Regions from separate parts of the Psychrobacter sp. CLB018 genome, predicted to be linked through region 2. Evidence: riboswitches for the same ligand, from Rfam matches in the RefSeq annotation. Region 2 holds a riboswitch; the other holds the start of a gene.
The links. Region 2 has a riboswitch for thiamine pyrophosphate ahead of tenA (thiaminase II). Riboswitches for the same ligand answer to the same signal wherever they lie in the genome.

Region 1 (5,599 bases), 1.4 Mb from region 2:
GTACGCGGTAAAGCGGCGCGGGTTTTTGGCCAATTGATGACATTATTAAGCCTGATGAAAAGCCAGCCACTTGCCTATAATAAAGACAACCAAGAAGACAAAGAGCCGCTATTTGATTGCGTCGATACTTTGACGGGTTCGCTACTCGCTTTTGCTGATATGCTACCGAATATTACTCCGAATAAGGAAAACATGCGCGCTGCTACCATGAAAGGCTATGCAACGGCGACTGACCTAGCCGATTATTTGGTACGCCAAGGGGTGGCATTCCGTGATGCCCATGAAGTGGTCGGCAATGCCGTTGCTTTGGGCATTCGTGAGGGCGTTGATTTAAATGACTTATCACTGGCACAGCTTCAGCAATTTAGCGACGCCATTGGTGATGATGTCTTTGACTTCTTAACGTTAGAAGGCTCATTGGCTGCTCGTGACCACTTAGGTGGCACCGCGCCAAATCAAGTCAAACAGGCGGTGGTTAATGGACGTGCGCGCCTAAAATCGTTTGCTTAAAAGCCTTTTTTAAAGCTGAAGCTAGCAATAAAACTGTGCTTTAAAACTAGCGCTTTTCTCTAACACCCGCCATTGTGCGGGTGTTTTTTTGTCATGCCTGATTTTGCCAGCACTGGATATAGTCAAGGAAATTTAAAATCGCTACAAGGCGATCTACCGCAGATAGTACACTGAGTACATCTAGGGCGAGCAACACCGTAGCGGTTTAAAAGTACGCCGACTATAGATTTGATGTTACCTTCTCTACACCTGATACGCTTTGCTAAATCGTGCAAGCGCGTTATGATAGATTACCAATATTCGACACGATAATTTAATACCACTAATTAATGAGGATTGCCTGATGACTGAGACTTTTAATCCACAAGCCAATACCGTATTTTGCCGCAAATATAAGCAGGAATTGCCAAAAATGCCGCATCCGCCATTTCCTAATAAAAAAGGTCAAGAGCTACAAGAAACCGTTTCTGACAAAGCTTGGAAAGAATGGCTTGAGCAGCAAACCATGCTGATTAACGAAAACCATCTCAGCATGATGGACCCTGAAGCCAAAAAGTTCTTAACTGAGCAACGCGAGAAGTTTTTGGACAATGAAGACTACGAGCGCGCGCAAGGTTGGACACCAGAAAAATAATACGCACGGTGATTTTATTAATTAAAAAGAATGTCATTAATTGAAAAGCTGTCATTGATTAAAAGACAGTGATTACATTAATAACAGCAAGATTGCCTCTCTACTAACAAACGGCAAATGACTAGGCATCATCCCTATAGTTTGTTAGTATGAGACTGATTTACAACACTGACAGACTCGGGGTGCGGTGTATGACAAGCTTAGTTTAAGCTATTTCATACATTCGCTGAGAGATCACCCGCCGAACCTGATGCGGTTAGTACCGACGCAGGGAAGTCTTAAGACTATGTTTTATATACAAAGGGCGCGCAGAAATGCCTTTTTATTATTGCTCATACTTCATGTGCTAGCGTTTTTACGCGGCCATGAGGAAAGCAATAAAAAGCGGCGCCTACCAATCATTTAACAACGGCATTAGATTCATTTTCAATGAAAGTTGAATTTAATAATAGTGCAGACGTTTAATGATTGAATTTGTCTATCTTGCATCGTCTTGCCCCGCAGCTACTGGCGGTGTTGCTTTTATTCAAAAACCAACACGCTAGGACAGCATATGAACCTCACACAAAATACTTCAACTCCTATTGCCAAAACTTCTGACAAAAAAGCCGACGCTCTAAAAACGCCTGCCCATCGTACCGCAAATGATGCGCGTTTTGAAGAAGACGCTCGCGACTTACACCGCATCTTACCAGCTTCTAAAAAAGTCTATATCGGGGGCTCACGGCCCGATATCCAAGTACCGATGCGCGAGATTACCCTTGACCCTACCCCTATCCAAGGGGTAAGCGAGTACGATTGGGAGCAAAACCCACCATTTTATGTCTACGACACCTCAGGCGTTTACACCGATCCCAATGTCGAGATCGATTTGACCAAAGGCTTACCAAAGCTGCGTGAAGGCTGGATTGCTGAGCGCGGCGATACTGAACAGTTAAAAGGTTTATCTAGCTCATACGGACAAGCGCGCGCCCGTGATATCAGTACTGCTAACTTAAGATTTGCGCATATTGATAGACCACGTCGCGCCTTAGTAGGAAAGAACGTCACGCAAATGTATTACGCGCGTCGCGGTATTATCACGCCTGAAATGGAATATATCGCCATTCGTGAGACGCAAAAGCAGCACGAACTGACCGATATGCGCCAACACGATGGCGAAAGCTTTGGTGCCAATACGCCAAAAATCATCACCCCTGAGTTTGTCCGCAGCGAAGTTGCCGCAGGCCGCGCCATTATCCCCAATAATATCAATCACCCTGAATCTGAGCCGATGATTATCGGGCGTAATTTTTTAGTGAAAATTAACGCCAATATCGGCAATTCAGCGCTCGGCTCATCTATCGATGAAGAAGTATCAAAAATGACCTGGTCAACGCGCTGGGGCGCCGATACCATTATGGATTTATCGACCGGCAATCATATCCATGAAACCCGTGAATGGTTGATTCGTAACTCACCAGTGCCAATTGGTACGGTGCCGATTTATCAAGCCTTAGAGAAAGTCGATGGCGTTGCCGAAGACTTAACGTGGGAGATATTCCGCGATACCTTGATTGAGCAAGCCGAGCAAGGCGTTGATTACTTTACCATTCACGCTGGCGTACTGCTACGTTATGTACCGCTAACCGCCAATCGCTTGACGGGCATCGTCTCGCGTGGCGGCTCTATCATGGCGCAGTGGTGTTTGGCCCATCATAAAGAGAGCTTTTTATACACGCATTTTGAAGATATCTGCGAGATTATGAAGCAGTATGATGTGGCATTTAGCTTAGGCGATGGCTTACGTCCGGGCTGTTTGCAAGATGCCAATGATGAAGCGCAATTTGGTGAGCTACGTACCCTAGGTGAGTTGACGCAAGTCGCATGGAAGCATGATGTACAGGTGATGATTGAAGGCCCTGGACACGTGGCGATGAACCGTATTAAAGAAAATATGGACTTGCAGCTTGAGCTATGTAGCGACGCACCTTTTTATACTTTAGGGCCATTAACCACTGATATTGCGCCTGGTTATGACCATATCACCAGTGCCATTGGCGCAGCGATGATTGGCTGGTTTGGCACGGCGATGCTCTGTTACGTAACACCAAAAGAGCATCTCGGTTTGCCCAATAAAAAGGACGTCAAGGACGGTATCATCACTTATAAAATCGCCGCTCATGCTGCCGACCTTGCTAAAGGCCATCCGGGCGCACAAGCACGTGATAATGCCTTGTCCAAAGCGCGTTTTGAGTTCCGCTGGGATGATCAGTTTAATCTGGCGCTTGACCCTGATACGGCGCGTGAATATCATGACGAAACACTGCCAAAAGATGCGCACAAGTCTGCGCACTTTTGCTCAATGTGCGGACCGAAGTTTTGCTCGATGAAAATCACTCAAAACGTGCGCGAGTATGCTAAAGGTTTAGATGCAAAAGAAAACGGCGTTCAGGCTACTAGTGCGATGAGCCGCGCTGATATTAAAAAAGGCATGGACGAGATGACGCAAAAATATCATGCCGAGGGTCGCCAGTTGTATAAAGAGGTTTAAGCGATTAACGTTAATCCTTAATTCATAAAAAAGCGCTACTCATAAGTAGCGCTTTTTATTGCAAACAGTTTTATCTTTATAGTAGATTAAACCTTTGACGCTTCGTAAATCTCTTTAATAGAAGTATTAATCGTATCAGCAAACTCTGCGTCGCTTTGTTGCTTATTTAAGCCTTCGGTAAAAGCGCGCGAGAAGCTCGCAATCATACCGGGGTTTTGTTTAAGCTTTTCACAGGCGTCATGACGACTGTAACCGCCTGATAGCGCAACCACTTTGAGCACTTTTGGGTGATCAATCAGCTCTTGATAAAATCCGTCTTCTTCAGGCAAAGTCAGTTTTAGCATCACTTGATGATCATCGTCTAAAAACTCAAGATTGTGCAAAATACTAGTTTTAAGGATGATTTCGCAGTCATGCTTTTTGCTACTGTTGATATCCACTTCTGGCTCAACGATCGGCATAAAACCTTTAGAAAGAATTTGCTTTGCGACATCAAACTGCTGCTGGACGACAAGCTCGATACCATCGACACTTGGTTCATAAATGACTGAGCGCATCTTGGTGCCAAATACCGGATAATTTTTTGCTTTATCCAGCAACAAGTCTAGATTTGGCATCGGACGCATCACCTGTACGCCGTTCATGTGTTCAGCCAAACCCTTATCTACCTTTAAAAAAGGTACGATATTTTTATCTTCCCATAGGTAATTGGCGGTCGGTTTGCCATTAACCTCGCGCTCCATGGTATCTTCAAATAAAATCGCCCCGAGTACACGCTCATTATCAAAGGCATCACAAGTCATAATACGGGTGCGCATTTCATGCACCAAATCAAACATCGCTTCATCATTGTCATAAGCATCGCCGCTGACGCCATAGTTCTCTAATGCTTTTGGCGTGCTGCCACCACTTTGGTCAAGCGCGGCGATAAATCCTGAGCCATTTTTTATATGCTGTAGTTGTTTTTCGTATTCCATTGAATGGGTATCCTATCCTAATTAATAAGGGTCAAACGTTATTATAATAAGTCAATCAGCCCTCAATAGTATGAGCCTGACTGTCAGTTACCTTATCATAGGACATGCCACCTGCCTATTGTTGATAAGTTAAAATTTTACCTATTTCATAGTGGCATTATTAAAGCAAAAACAATACCGCTACACAGCCAATCGCCAATAATAAACCGACGATATTGATACGATTGAGGCGCTCTTTAAATACCCCAACCCCTATCAAGGTTGCCACCGCAATCACGCCGACGTTCATGCCTGTAAAGACGATACTTGGCGACTCAGACAATACTTGATGGGCGCGTACATAAGCATAGATATTGCCCATATTGAGCGCGCCAAGTAATAATCCTGCGCTAAGGGCATTGCCCTGCCAACGCACGCGCGTGCTAAGCAGGTAAACGAGTAGCAGCAAACCTGCCAGCCCAAAGGTCACAAATAAAGTTAAAGGAAACGCCGCGCCTTGCTTGGCAACTTGTTTGAACAAAATATCAATCACGCCGTAACCGAGCCAAACGCCAAATAACCAAAGTGGCGTCTGCTTTGCTTGGCTATTTATAAGCCCGTGCTGCGGACGATAAACCAAAGCAGCGAGTGCTAAAAATCCTAACAACAGACCAAATATGCGCGTACCCGTTAATACTTCGCCAAATAATAAAAAAGCAGCAACGATAGGAATGATCAGTGATAAACGCTGGGCGGCATCGGTTGCTACCACCCCGACCGATTCAATCGCCCGCCCAAGAATAACAAACACTGCTGGCAACAAGATACCAAGCGCAATAATGATACCCCAAGCATTTCCAAGTGCGCCGATACTACTAACATCTGGTTTTAATAACAGCCAAGTTAATAAAAATGCCACGGGATATCCCGCCACGATGGTTTGGCGAATATCGATATTTTTTTGGC
Region 2 (5,599 bases):
AACTGGCAATTGTCCGTAAGCAATCACAGTTATTGAATGATTGGCTACGCGAACAGCACGCGGAACGCTCAGCACAAATGGCCACGGTGAAATCTTAACAGCTAGGCAAAATTTTATTTATCATCGGTGGCCCTTTAAAAGCACAGCAGTTGCCCCCACTATTAATGATTATGCCCAGTTGCATATTGAGCGCCAAAGCAAGCGCTGGTTAAAAAATGATAAAAACGTCATGGCTAAGAAATAATCATCAATACAGATAATAAATGCCTGCGAGATTCACTAGCTTGTGCTTGATGAGCCTGGTCTGTGTTAAACTGTGTCGCTGTATATTTCTAGCCCGATTTAATAGATGACAATACGCCCATATTATTGAGTAGCATTTTTGGTGCAAGCGCAATTTTAGCGAACAACTTTTAAAGCGTTTTTTAGACTATTCATTTTAAATGCTTTTAGATTTTAAACCGCCATTTTAAGCAAGTTTAAGTAACGGTATTTTTTAGGTAAGCGTGTTTTGACGTATTTATGCAGGAACAGTTTTTAGCGGTTTTTTAGTATTGTAATTGTCGTATTTTGAGCCTTTATTCATATCCACTCATTTTTGTTATTATTGACAACCTTTACGCCATATTTTGATGAATCGATTGATTATATCAACGCACCCCGTAAGCGTTAGCGAGTCACAATATAAAAATGTCCGATACAAGCAAGCGAGTATTTATGAACGATAAGTCAGTTTCTAAGTCCACATCTCAACTGGCCACCTTAATCCAAATGGGTAAAGAGCAAGGGTATTTGACCTATGCCGAGGTGAATGACCAACTGCCCGACTCTATTACTGAAAGTGATCAGATTGAAGATATCGTGCAAATGCTAACGGACGTTGGCATTAAAATTTTTGAATCTGCGCCCGACGCCGATGACATCTTGATGAACGATGATTCAAGCGATGATGACATGGCAGCCGATGAGGCCGCAGCAGTATTGGCTTCGGTTGAGACCGAACCGGGACGCACCACTGACCCTGTACGTATGTATATGCGCGAGATGGGTACGGTTGACCTTTTGACCCGCGAAGGCGAGATTGCCATTGCTAAGCGTATCGAAGAAGGTATTCGTGATGTGCAACATGCCATGGCCTACTGGCCGGGTACGGTACAGTTTGTCCTTGATGAGTACGAAAAAGTACAAGATGGCGAGAAAAAACTGTCTGACGTTATCACAGGATTTTTAGACCCTGAAACCGAAGAAGATAAAATCGCCGCACAAGAAGCCAAAGATGCTGCTAAAGAAGAGCGCGAGCGTATCAAAGAAGAAAAAGAAAATCCGCCTGTCATCAAAGCAAAAGCCAATGCCAAATTGGCGCTTGACGATGATGATGAAGACGAAGAAGAGGTTGAAGAAGAAGCCGAAGAAGAAACCGGCGGTATCGACCCAGAAGAAGTTCGTCTGCGTTTAGAAGAAATTGAACATCTATTTATCAAAGCCAAGCAAGCCTTGCTTGATTATGGCCGTGGTAGCGTAGAAGCTGAAGCGGCTTACGCCCTACTTGCTGAGCGCTTTATGATGCTCAAACTCAATAATCGCTTGTCAGACCAAGTCATGGCAATCATGCATGATGTCTATGATGATGTGCGTAAGCATGAGCGTCAAATCATGCGTTTGGTAATTCGCCGTGGCCGTATGCCGCGTGACGAGTTCCGTAAGACATTCCCAAGCAATGAAACCAACGTCGATTGGCTGATTGAACGTATTAAAGGTAAGCCTGCGTTTGCCGGTACGCTAGAAAAAGTCGCCGACGATGTGATTTTATTGCAGCGCCGCATTCGTGACTACGAGCAGCAGCTCGATATGAAAATCCACGATATGAAAGACGTCGCACGCCGTATGGCTGTCGGTGAAGCTAAAGCACGCCGCGCCAAAAAAGAAATGGTCGAAGCTAACTTACGTCTTGTTATCTCTATCGCTAAAAAATATACCAACCGTGGTCTGCAATTCTTGGACTTAATCCAAGAAGGTAACATCGGTCTGATGAAAGCGGTCGATAAATTTGAATATCGTCGTGGTTATAAGTTCTCAACTTATGCGACATGGTGGATTCGTCAGGCAATCACCCGCTCTATCGCTGACCAAGCGCGCACCATTCGTATTCCTGTGCATATGATTGAGACTATTAATAAGATAAACCGTGTCTCTCGTCAGTTGCTACAAGAAATGGGACGTGAGCCTACACCTGAGGAATTGGGCGAACGCTTAGAGATGGACGAAGTCAAAGTCCGCAAAGTGCTCAAAATTGCCAAAGAGCCTATCTCAATGGAAACGCCAATCGGTGATGATGAAGATTCGCACCTAGGTGATTTCATCGAAGATGGTACAATTTCAAGCCCAGTTGACGATGCGACGGCGGCTGGTTTGCAAGAAGCCACGCGTGATGTCTTGAGCAATCTGACTGAGCGTGAAGCACGCGTGCTTAAAATGCGCTTTGGTATCGATATGCCAACCGATCATACGTTAGAGGAAGTCGGTAAGCAGTTTGATGTCACGCGTGAGCGTATCCGTCAGATTGAGGCAAAAGCTTTGCGTAAATTGCGTCATCCTTCACGTTCTGAGCATCTGCGCTCGTTCTTAGAAAATGACTAATTTATCTAGACAGGATTCATTGTCTAAAAATTTCTTAAAATTACATCAAAAAAGCTGAGCATGTCTCAGCTTTTTTGTGCCCGTTATTTGATGGCGGTTATTTAATAGCTATTAGCTTATGCTATTAACTTATCTAATCAAAATATCCTAAAAACGCTGCGTTATTGCTGATATCAATTTTTTATAGCCTCTGTCTGCGCAGGCACAGCAAGCAAGAAAAATTGCTATCAGCAGCAGTATACTTAGAATTACTACAAGATGCGCTCGAGTCAGAATGTGCATTTATTGAATCATGCTTTGCGACGACTGGTGAATTTCCTGCTCCCGGTGAAGCATATTGCCAAGCGTTTGAAGTACGTTATAAAAGCGCAATTACCTTACGGTTTTTAATTCGCATGGCCTATGCCGCACCTGCGCATTTGACTAATACCAGCGCGGCGACTTTTAATGTCTATATAAAGGTGTTGACTGAGCAAATACAGCTGGCTCTGAAGCCTTATGAGCTTGATGCTGGGCAGCTAGCGCTTTATACCGACGCCTATTTAGGTGTTATCGATAGCTTAAGTGTGGAGCTGCTATATGCAGAAGGGTTATATGAGCGCCGTTTTAAAGCCATGCTAATGCTCTATCATACAGCTATTGCACAGCTTAATAAAAAATAGCTTTTTAAATGTAAAACAATTTTATTAATGGTTATTTGAGCATCACTTGCTAATGATGACTGATCTCGCCTATCATAGGGACGCTCGGTTGTCTTATAACCATAAAGACCAACATTTGAGTCATAAAAACCTTGTCGGGGTGCTTTGATTTTGACGCTTTAACTACCATCAAAATCATGGCTGAGAGTTACCCGCGAACCTGATGCAGTTAGCACTGACGTAGGAAACAAGCGTGTCGATATATAAGTCACAATTACTTTATATTTTGCCAATCTATTTAACCTAGACTGGCAAATTTATTGTGCCTTATTATCTCTTTTTTTCTGCCATTTTCTTACTGCACTTTATAACAGTAAGTGAAAACTATGGATTACCAAACACTACGCAATAACTGTCCGACTTGGGATGCTTATATTGGACATGATTTTGTCAATCAACTGGCAGCAGGAACGCTCGCCCCTGACAGCTTTCGCCATTACCTTGTGCAAGACTATTTATACTTAATTCACTATACCCGCGTGATAGCGCTGAGCGTATATAAGAGCGACACGCTGGCACAAATGCGCGTCGGTCAAGCCGGTATCAACGCCATGCTTGATTTAGAAATTGGCATGTATTTAGACTTTTGTCAGCAGTGGGGAATCGCGCTTGAGGAAGTTGAAAACGCTCCTGAATCGCCAGCCACCATTGCCTACAGCCGTTATATCTTAGATGCGGCAATGTCAGGCTCGCTAGCTGAACTGTATGCTGCAATTGCACCTTGCTTGATGGGTTATGGGGAAATTGGTAAACGTATTAAAGAACAAGGCTTTGTCGCGGGCAATCCTTATCAACCATGGATAGATGTCTTTGCCAGTGATGAATTCCAAACCATTACTGCACAAAATGAAGCGCATATTAATAAGCTGCTGACAGACGCTAGCGCTACTCAAGCAGACAAATTTCAACGCTTATTTAACACCGCATCTCGAATGGAAGTCAATTTTTGGCAGCAGGCGTTAGATTTGTCTTAATTTATAAACAATCTGACTTGGTTCTAAAAAAACCCTCTAGAATCAAAAACAATGATCAATAATAACGATCCACAAGGAAAAACATCATGGCAGCATTCGATGAACACGCAAGCGCGTATGACAGTTGGTTTTTTGACAATCAAAACTTGCTCACCAGCGAACTAAAACTGGTTGCTCATTTCTTGGATAAAGACAGCGAGATATTGTCTGTCGGCTGTGGTAGCGGACTGTTTGAGTCTCTACTGGCAAAAGACTGTGACATTCATATCAAATACGGTATTGAGCCGTCAAAAGACATGGCAGCAGTTGCAGAAAAGCGCGGTATGCAAGTCGATATCAGCCCTGCCGAAACCTGCGAGATTGAGCCCAATAAGTTTGACATCATCATGTTTAACGGCAGCGTCAGCTATATCAGCGATTTAGATGCCTGTATCAAAAAAGCCTTTGACGCTCTAAAAACGGGCGGCAAACTTATTCTGATTGATGTACCAAAAGAAAGTGGCTTTGCCAGCTTATATAACCTTGCCAGCGCGGTAGATACGTGGGAGCATCCACTACTTGCGCACATCTCGCCTGCTGATCCTTATCCTATCGAGCTGGTTAAGTCAGCTAACTGGCGTACCTCTGATGAAAAAATCGCCTTAATGCAAGCCAATGGTTTCGTTGATTTTGAATATGCGCAGACTTTATTGACCCATCCTATGTATGCCAACGACAAGGTACAAGAGGTCATCGAAGGCTATGATCGCGGCGACTACGTGGCAATTTGTGGTTATAAAAAATAACGGTTTTAATGTGCGTTATCGCTGGCTGACACTTGAATAATACGCCGAACGCCCTTATAAATGGTGCATAAAGCGCTTATCATATTTCAATAAAAAATAAGGACCACATCATGACTGATGATCCAAAAGACACCACTACTCCAAACACTGACAACTCGAGCACCGAAAGTCAAGGCAGCAATGCTAGTCCAACGTCGAAAAGAGAAGTTAAAGTGACAGAATTGGTCGCTAATGACGGTATCTTAAAAGGCAAAAAAACCGATGTGCAAAACCCTGAGCTGTGGGAGTTCCCAATGAACTATCCAATGAGCATCATCGGTCATGAAGGTGAGCACGAAAGCTTGCTTAATGAAGTGAAGCTTATCTTGGGTAGCCAATTCCCTGAGTTTGATTTGGCCTCTATGGAAGTCAAACCATCAAAAACAGGACGCTTCCATTCGGTACGTGCCAATTTATACTTAACCACCGTTGAGCAAGTGAACACGCTTTATGCGGCGCTTGA

Region 1: linked by a shared signal. The riboswitch ahead of thiC (phosphomethylpyrimidine synthase ThiC) and the one ahead of tenA (thiaminase II) in region 2 are both predicted to bind thiamine pyrophosphate.

The regions. Positions count from the first base shown of each region.
Region 1 is NZ_CP166085.1:108,505-114,103, reverse strand. It holds gene argH (argininosuccinate lyase) at 1-510, shown strand, start outside; gene AB8P72_RS00510 (oxidative damage protection protein) at 854-1,144, shown strand; TPP riboswitch at 1,313-1,435, shown strand; gene thiC (phosphomethylpyrimidine synthase ThiC) at 1,698-3,677, shown strand; gene AB8P72_RS00500 (fructose bisphosphate aldolase) at 3,764-4,654, opposite strand; gene AB8P72_RS00495 (hypothetical protein) at 4,815-5,599, opposite strand, start outside.
Region 2 is NZ_CP166085.1:1,850,604-1,856,202, forward strand. It holds gene AB8P72_RS07815 (DNA primase) at 1-98, shown strand, start outside; gene rpoD (RNA polymerase sigma factor RpoD) at 718-2,637, shown strand; gene AB8P72_RS07825 (hypothetical protein) at 2,802-3,299, shown strand; TPP riboswitch at 3,425-3,542, shown strand; gene tenA (thiaminase II) at 3,665-4,312, shown strand; gene AB8P72_RS07835 (class I SAM-dependent methyltransferase) at 4,399-5,097, shown strand; gene AB8P72_RS07840 (YbeD family protein) at 5,319-5,599, shown strand, end outside.